Regions from separate parts of the Rossellomorea sp. LjRoot5 genome, predicted to be linked through region 1. Evidence: predicted binding sites of a transcription regulator. Region 1 holds the regulator's gene; the other holds the start of a gene.

The links. The regulator CtsR, encoded in region 1, represses protease genes until heat stress. The targets are predictions, from matches to a motif close to ATGGTCAATAAAGGTCAAACA.
Region 2: clpB (ATP-dependent chaperone ClpB) is a predicted target of CtsR. The motif match lies at 2,646-2,666, and genes of this name have one in related genera.

The regions. Positions count from the first base shown of each region.
Region 1 is NZ_CAXUQN020000001.1:4,376,145-4,380,406, reverse strand. It holds rRNA gene rrf (5S ribosomal RNA) at 131-247, shown strand; gene ACSQ2E_RS22440 (IS1182 family transposase) at 391-1,845, opposite strand; gene ACSQ2E_RS22435 (CtsR family transcriptional regulator) at 2,530-2,991, shown strand; gene ACSQ2E_RS22430 (UvrB/UvrC motif-containing protein) at 3,012-3,560, shown strand; gene ACSQ2E_RS22425 (protein arginine kinase) at 3,557-4,262, shown strand, end outside.
Region 2 is NZ_CAXUQN020000001.1:3,011,704-3,015,965, reverse strand. It holds gene ACSQ2E_RS15405 (prolyl oligopeptidase family serine peptidase) at 64-837, shown strand; gene ACSQ2E_RS15400 (metal-sulfur cluster assembly factor) at 922-1,230, shown strand; gene ACSQ2E_RS15395 (undecaprenyl-diphosphate phosphatase) at 1,375-2,187, opposite strand; gene ACSQ2E_RS15390 (YjzC family protein) at 2,380-2,559, shown strand; gene clpB (ATP-dependent chaperone ClpB) at 2,681-4,262, shown strand, end outside.

The sequences.
Region 1 (4,262 bases):
GTCTCTAGCCGCCGGAGCTGGATTACTGTCTACTTGTAATAGTAGATACAACAATGGGTCGATATTCGGCTTTCTTGACATCAATTCTTTATCTAGTTTTGAAGGAACAATCCCTTCAATTGAATAGTCGTCTGGTGATAATGGCGAAGAGGTCACACCCGTTCCCATGCCGAACACGGAAGTTAAGCTCTTCAGCGCCGATGGTAGTTGGGGGATCTCCCCCTGTGAGAGTAGGACGTCGCCAGGCAAATAGGAAAAAGAGTAGCTCTTAGGGGGAGGCCACTGAAGAACTATGGCCTCTCAGAGATAGTTAAATAAAAAATGGCCCGTTTGGAGTGAATTTTTCCAAACGGGCCATTTTTTTAGACGAAAAAGGAGGCTTTCTCCCTTCTATTGATCCATTAATTTAATGATTCGTTTTAAATTGGTGGTGAATATGGCCATGGCTCCTTGTATGCGCATGCCTTTTAGACCCGACGATGAGGCGATCTCATATCCGTGTCTGTGTTTTAGTTCACTATTCTTTGCTTCGATTTTGTATCGTTCTTTTGCTCTCTCCCTAAAATGTTCACTATTTTGAAATTCAATTTGTTTCGTATGTTCTTCTGATTTAATACTAACCGAATAGGATTTGGTTTTCGCTCCGAGCTTATAACACCCTTCTTGAAAAGGACAACTTTTACATTTTTCCACATCAAAATAGTATGTATCCGTTTGATTGGTGGATTGGTTTTTCTTCCCTTGTCGTGCTTTTCTTATAGCCATATGTCCTGCAGGACATACGTACATGCCGGCATCTTTATTGTACTCAAACTCATCTCCCTTTTTTCGATATCCATGAGAGACAGAAGGGTTCAGCTTTGCGATTAACTCAATCTCATTTTCATTTGCGTACGTAAGGTTTTTCTTCTCCGAATAAGCCGCATCACCAATGACTTCTTTCACATCTATCCCAGCTTTTTTGCTTTTTTCAATTAACGTAGGTAACTCTTTTCCATCCGTTTTTTCACCTGTTGTAATCGTTGCGGCGGTAATGATTCTCTCTTGGACCATGGCTAAGTGTGTTTTGTATCCAAAAAAGGATGAATCCGCTGATTTATGACCGACTCGTGCGTCTGGATCTTCCGACTGTTGAAGTTCCAATAAGTCATCTTCGACGGTCTCTTTGAGTAGATTTAATGGTTCTTTTACTTTTGGGAAATCGGTTAATGTGGGTTCTTTCTCAATGACTTTCACTAGCTTTTGAGTATATTCCAACTCAGCTTCAATCGTATCCTCCGTGGGTTTAGTCGGGAATTTTTCTTTCATCGTTTCATCAATGGAGTAAATCATTTTCCGCACTTTTTTCGAACGATTTCTCAACACTTCGACAGGGGAAGTCTGATTATAACGGGAACTTGTATGAGTAGCGTCTACAATGACCGACTTGGATCGAATCACTCCTTTTTCAAGAGCGATTTCAACCGTTTTGTTAATCAATGTGTCTAGTAAGTCTTCGTCCTCCAATCGCTTACGTCGAAAGTAGGCTAATAAACTGGGATCAATAACGTCGTCTTCTGGTGCCATTTCTAAGAAAAACTTAAACGACATATCCACCTTGGTTCTTTCAATAAGATCCACGTCGGATAATGTATAAATGGTCTTTAGAAGAAGATATTTAAATATGCGAATAGGATGGACGGCGTTTCGTCCATTCGTATGACAATATTTATCCTTTAATTCGTCATAGATAAAGGAGAAGTCTACAAGTTTATTGATTTTACGAAGAAGGTGATCTTGAGGTACAACCACATCATACAATCCCCCAAATTGACTTACGTTCATTGATAACTGATGGTCAAGCATCCAATCCCTCACTTTTATGTAATATCTTCATTTTACAAGAAAACAGCGTATCTTTCTTCGATTTCTCGAAGAAAGATACGCTGTTTAGTAAATGAGGGACTTTTTCAGTGGCCTCCTTAGGGGTTACTCTTTTTTTGGTTTCACTGTTAGATAAGGATGAGTGTATAAAAAGTAATTATTTGGAAAAATACGCAATAAACGAAAAAATGACGCAATTAAGGGTGTAAATGACGCAATTAATAAAATTATGACGCAGTCACCTTCGAAAACGACGCAATCAACACGAATTCATCAAAAGCCACACACATTTCACCAGTCAAATCAGCAGGATTGCTATAAAAGAGACCACTAAAATATCTCGAATTACGATTCTCTAAACTTTTCATTAAGAATTGATCACATAAACACCCAATCCAGCAACCCACAACACAACACAACACAACACAACACAACACAAACTTTAAATCCTCTTGAAATCGACTCCCACCAATTCCCCGTTCACAAAACTCCCACCCACCCAGTGCCCCATTTTCAAATTTCTATCCAACAATCTCACTTTCACACGTTTAAAACCTTCCTTAAACAGGAAAACTTCTAAGGTCAAACTTCATAATTGCAAAGTTTAAAACGCGGTTGTATAATTATAGTCAAATATAGTCAAAGTCAAAATGAGGAGGAGGTTTGATGAGGAACATATCCGACATCATTGAAAATTATTTAAAAAATGTGTTAGAACTGAGTGAAAGTGAGATAGTCGAGATTAAAAGAAGCGAGATCGCTGATAAGTTTCAATGTGTTCCTTCTCAAATTAATTATGTGATTAATACCCGTTTTACCATCGAACGAGGGTATGTAGTAGAAAGTAAACGTGGCGGCGGTGGATACATCCGGATCATGAAGGTGAAGGCCCACGATCAGGTTCACTTGATTGATCAGTTGGTGGCACTGATTACACAAACGATCAGCCAGAATACGGCAGCTGATATTGTTTTTCGGTTAGTGGAAGAAGAGATCATTTCCGAAAGGGAAGCCAAGATCATGCTCAGTGTGATGGATCGGTCGGTCATCATGGTCGAATTACCGGAACGGGATATCCTGAGAGGAAGAATGCTTAGAGCCATGCTGGATACATTGAAGTATGAGTAAGGGTTAAAGAGGTGAATGGGATGGTTTGTCAAGAGTGTAATGAAAGACCTGCGACCCTTCATTTTACCAAGGTGGTAAACGGGGAAAAGACAGAGGTTCACTTATGTGAGCAATGTGCTCAGGATAAGGGTGAGATGTTTATGTTTGATTCTTCTCCCGGCTTTTCTGTGAACAATCTATTGGCAGGTCTTCTTAATATAGCTCCTGCATTTAAGCAGGCAAAGGAAACTGAGATTCCTAAGACAGAGGTTTTACAGTGTGAAAAATGTAAAATGACGATTCATCAGTTCATAAATGTGGGTCGCTTTGGTTGTGCCCATTGTTATGAAACGTTTAAAGATGAACTAACTCCTGTATTAAAGCGTGTTCATAGTGGCAATGTCGAACATCACGGGAAGGTTCCGGAGCGTATGGGTGGAGCCATCCATGTGAAAAAGAAGGTGTTGCAGTTGAAGTCTGAATTGCAAACGATGATTGCGGATGAAGAGTTTGAGAAAGCAGCCGAGATCCGAGACGAAATCCGCTCCCTGGAAAAGGAGATAAAGAAAGAGGGAGGCGATAAAGAATGAGTCTTGAGAAGTTCCTGAGTAATGCCGTCAGTTCCTGGATGAGTGAGGAGGGACCGAATTCGGATATTGTCCTCAGCTCGAGGGTAAGACTAGCGAGGAATCTGACTGACTTCCGTTTTTCCACTCTTTACTCTTCTGAAGAAGCGCGGGAGATCGTGAATCAGGTAAAGGAGAAACTTACATCATATCCAAAGAATTTAGGAGAATTAGAATTTTTACCTACAAGTGAGATTCAGCCTCTCCAAAAGAGGGTATTAATGGAGAAACACCTCATTAGTCCGAATCTGGCAGAGGAAACGAACTACGGAGCTGTCCTTTTATCAAGTGAGGAAGATATTAGCATAATGGTAAACGAAGAGGACCATATTCGAATACAGTGTTTATATCCTGGTCTGCAACTGAAGGAAGCTTTACAGAAAGCCAATCAGATCGACGATTGGTTTGAAGGTGAATTTGACTTTGCGTTTGATGAGAAGCATGGCTACTTAACGACTTGTCCTACCAATGTGGGGACGGGACTCAGGGCTTCTGTCATGATGCACTTGCCGGGACTTGTGTTAACGCAGCAATTAAACCGTATCATTCCTGCGATCAATCAATTGGGGTTAGTGGTAAGAGGGATATACGGAGAAGGCAGCGAAGCGCTTGGGAATATCTTTCAGATTTCCAATCAAACGACACTTGGTAAGTCGGAAGAGGACA
Region 2 (4,262 bases), 1.4 Mb from region 1:
ACATACTACCAAATCTAGGATATCATAGTAAAGTGAAAAGCCATCAGGAGGGAGAGAACCAACATGATTCTTATTGATAAATCAAACATACAAATGATCCCGTTTCTTCATCTTGTGAAGGAAGAGGACATGAATAAACCGTTACCGACATGCTTCTTTATTCATGGCTTTACGAGTGCGAAAGAGCATAATCTCCACTACGCATACCTTCTTGCTGAAAAGGGGTTCAGAGTGATACTCCCGGATTGTTTAGAGCACGGAGAACGATCTTCTGGAAAGTCAGAGTATCAATTGGGAGAAGTTTTTTGGAAGATCGTGTTGAATACCATTCATGAATTATCCATCTTGAAAGAGCACTTTGATGAAAAAGGGATGATTGCACCCAATGGAATCGGTGTTGCAGGTACATCCATGGGAGGGATTGTTACATTGGGTGCTTTGACTCAATATGAATGGATCTCTTCAGCCGTTTCACTGATGGGGAATCCTACATATGTAAAATTTGCACAGGCCCAGCTGGCTCAAGTGGAAGCTTTGGGGTATGATCTGCCATTTGGCGAGGGGGAAATCGAAAGCATGATGAGGGAGCTTGCCCATTATGATCTAAGCCTTCAACCCGAGAAGCTTGGGGGCAGACCCCTTATGTTCTGGCATGGAAAGCGCGACAAAGTCGTCCCCTTCCATTTTACCAGGGAATTCTATGACAGCATATTGCCTTATTATGAGGAACGAGAAGACCATCTGCTTTTCATAGAAGATGATAAAGCCGATCACAAAGTCACGAGAGAAGGCGTGCTACGGCTCGTCGAGTGGTTCGAGAAGCACTTATCAGCGTAACCTTTTGTTTTATATGTGGTTATTTGTTAAGATGAGTAATGAAAATGGGTAAGAGACAAGTATAAGCGTAAAGGAGTGATTAGCATGGATCAAGATCTTAAAGATAATATGATGGGTGCTTTAGAGCAGGTTGTCGACCCTGAATTAGGAATAGACATAGTTAACTTAGGTTTAGTGTATGATGTGGATCTGGATGAAGAAGGAAAAGCGACAGTGACCATGACCCTCACGTCAATGGGTTGTCCCCTGGCCGGAACCATTGTGGATCAAGTGAAAACAGCATTGAGTGACATTCCCGAAGTGAAAGAAACAGAGGTTGACATCGTCTGGAATCCACCATGGAGCAAAGACAATATGTCCCGCTATGCGAAGATCGCATTGGGAATCAGGTAATACCCAATACATGAGAAACCCCCTGAAGCAGGTTAGCTTCAGGGGGTTTTTAGGTTAATCAATCGATCCGGCAAATGGAGACCGGGCAATTTTCACAGTCAATTTCATTCTTCAGATATCAAAGAAACTCAGGCGGATAGAAGGTTAGGTGAAAATCAGGACGGCAGCTCCCACCGCGACACAATAAATAGCAAAGTATTTCAAGTTCCCTTTTGCCATAATATTCATGAACCACTTCAATGAGAAGTAAGAAGCGATCAGGGATGCAATGAATGCAACGATATATGGAATCGCCATGGAAGCAAGGTTCGGATCACCCATCATGTCGCTTATTCCAAATACCATTACGCCCACACTGACGGGAATATAAAGGAGGAAAGAGAAACGGAGGGCTGTTTCTGCCTTCATACCGCTTGCCATGGCTGCGACGATCGTTGCACCTGAACGACTGATTCCAGGGATGAGGGCAACTGCCTGTGCAAGACCGATGATGATCGCGTCCTTTACATTTAAGTCTCCATCATTTTTTCTTCCTCTTAAGTTACGGATCATCCAAAGGGCGATACCTGTGATGATGAGAGTGATTCCTACCGTGATGACAGAAGTAAGATGTTCTTCGATGACATCGCCGAATAATATACCGATTACCCCTGCAGGGATTGTGCCGATCAGTAAATATATAATGAAATGAAAATCACGTTTTGTTTCAGGTGTTTTCTGTTTGAAATAACCGAGTCCATTCACAATGAGTCGCATGATGTCTTCCCGGTAAATGATGAGCACGGCGAGTAATGAAGCCGTATTGACCAGAATTTCAAAGGTCAGTGTTGTGTCTTTGATTCCGAGGAAATGCTGAGCAAGCAGCAGGTGTCCACTCGATGAGATCGGGATCGGTTCAGTGAACCCTTGAAAAATCCCCAAAAATAAATATTTAATAATCAAATAAAAATCCATTATATATCCTCCAAGCTTTTTTTCTCCACATTTTTTAATTTAACACCATTAAGGGAAAGACTGTAAACCCCCTTTTCCGAATGTTAACCGAACCGTAACGTAATTATCATATTTATCCTTCATCTGGCATGCATGAAAGGTCATGCTTGTAGAAAAATAGGAAAGAAGCATTGCTTCGAAAAAGGAGGGGGAAAAATGGGACAGTCACGACAATTCAGGGCCGGAGAAAAAGCACCGAACAATGGTGAGTATATAGAAATCGGTGAAACCGGGAGCATGGTGAAGAATCCGCAAAAACTGCGTTTGAAAGCAGGGGACAGGTTTCCTGAGAACTCCAATCACAACCGTCTTTGGTCGTATATGAGAAAACCTTAACCATTAGGAGCAAGGGTGCCCCGTTCAAGGCTATCCTTGTTCCTTTTTCTTTCCCTTTTTCGGAAGAAAGGGATATAATGAAATTAAAGGTCAATAAAGGTCAAATACGAGGTGGCAGATAATGAATATTGATAATATGACCCACAGCATTCAGGAAGGGTTGGTTTCGGCTGGTCAATTGGCAAAGGAAAAGCTACATACAGATGTTAGCGCCCTTCATTTATGGAAATCCCTTCTCGGGTCGGAAGAAAGCTTCCTCCGTACCATATATGAGCGGGCGGGGGGAACCATTCAGAGTCTGATAAAATGGGTAGATGAGAAGTTACATGACATCCCTGCAGTAGAAGGGGAAGGGATTCAATATGGACAGTATCTTTCAAGGGATGTCCATCAACTCTTCGCGGACAGTGAGAGTTTGAAACGTAAATGGGAAGACGACTATATTTCCATTGAGCATCTTACACTTGCCCTGTGGATGCAGAAGAATCATCCGATTACGCTGTACTTAACACAGCAAGGGGTAACGGAAAAGAACCTAAGAGAAATCATTGAAGAGATAAGAGGAGGGAGCAGGGTGACGACACAAAACCCGGAAGTGAAATATGAAGCACTCAAGAAATACGGAAGGGATCTTGTGGCTGACGTGAGGTCGGGGAGAATCGATCCTGTCATCGGGAGAGATAGTGAAATCCGCCACGTGATTCGCATTCTTTCCCGGAAAACGAAGAATAATCCCGTCTTGATTGGAGAACCGGGTGTAGGGAAAACCGCCATCGTGGAAGGTCTTGCCCAGAGGATTGTTCGTAAGGACGTTCCTGAAGGCTTGAAGGATAAGACGATTTTCGAGCTGGACATGAGCTCTTTAGTCGCAGGAGCGAAATTCAGGGGTGAGTTTGAGGAGCGGCTGAAGGCCGTCCTTCAAGAGGTGAAAAAGAGTGAAGGACGCATTCTTCTTTTCATTGATGAACTCCATACGATTGTCGGAGCAGGAAAAACAGAGGGAGCCATGGATGCGGGGAATATCCTGAAACCGATGCTTGCCAGAGGGGAGCTTCACTGTATCGGGGCAACGACCCTCAATGAATACCGGAAGTATATAGAGAAGGATCCTGCCCTGGAAAGACGGTTTCAACAAGTGCTCGTACAGGAACCGGATGTGGAGGATACGATTTCCATTCTGAGAGGGTTGAAGGAACGATTTGAAATCCATCATGGGGTCAATATTCATGACCGGGCCATCGTAGCTGCGTCCAGGCTTTCTGATCGTTATATATCAGACCGGTTCCTCCCAGATAAAGCTATCGACCTTATCGATGAAGCATGCGCCATGATCCGGACGGAAATCGATTCAATGCCTTCAGAACTCGATGAAGTCACCCGTAAGGTGATGCAGCTTGAAATCGAGGAAGCAGCGTTGAATAAGGAAAAAGATGCTGCAAGTCTTGAGCGGCTCGCACGAATCCGTGAAGATTTAAGCAATCTGAAGGAAAAAGCGAATAGCATGAAATTAAAATGGCAACAGGAGAAAGAAAGCATCTCAGTGGTACAGGAGAAGCGTGAAGAATTAGAGAAACTCCGGCGCCAGTTGGAAGAAGCCGAAAGTGATTATGATTTGAATAAAGCCGCGGAGCTCAGGCACGGACGGATTCCGGCCATGGAAAAAGAACTTGCGGCGGTAGAGCAGGAAATGCTGAAAGAACAGG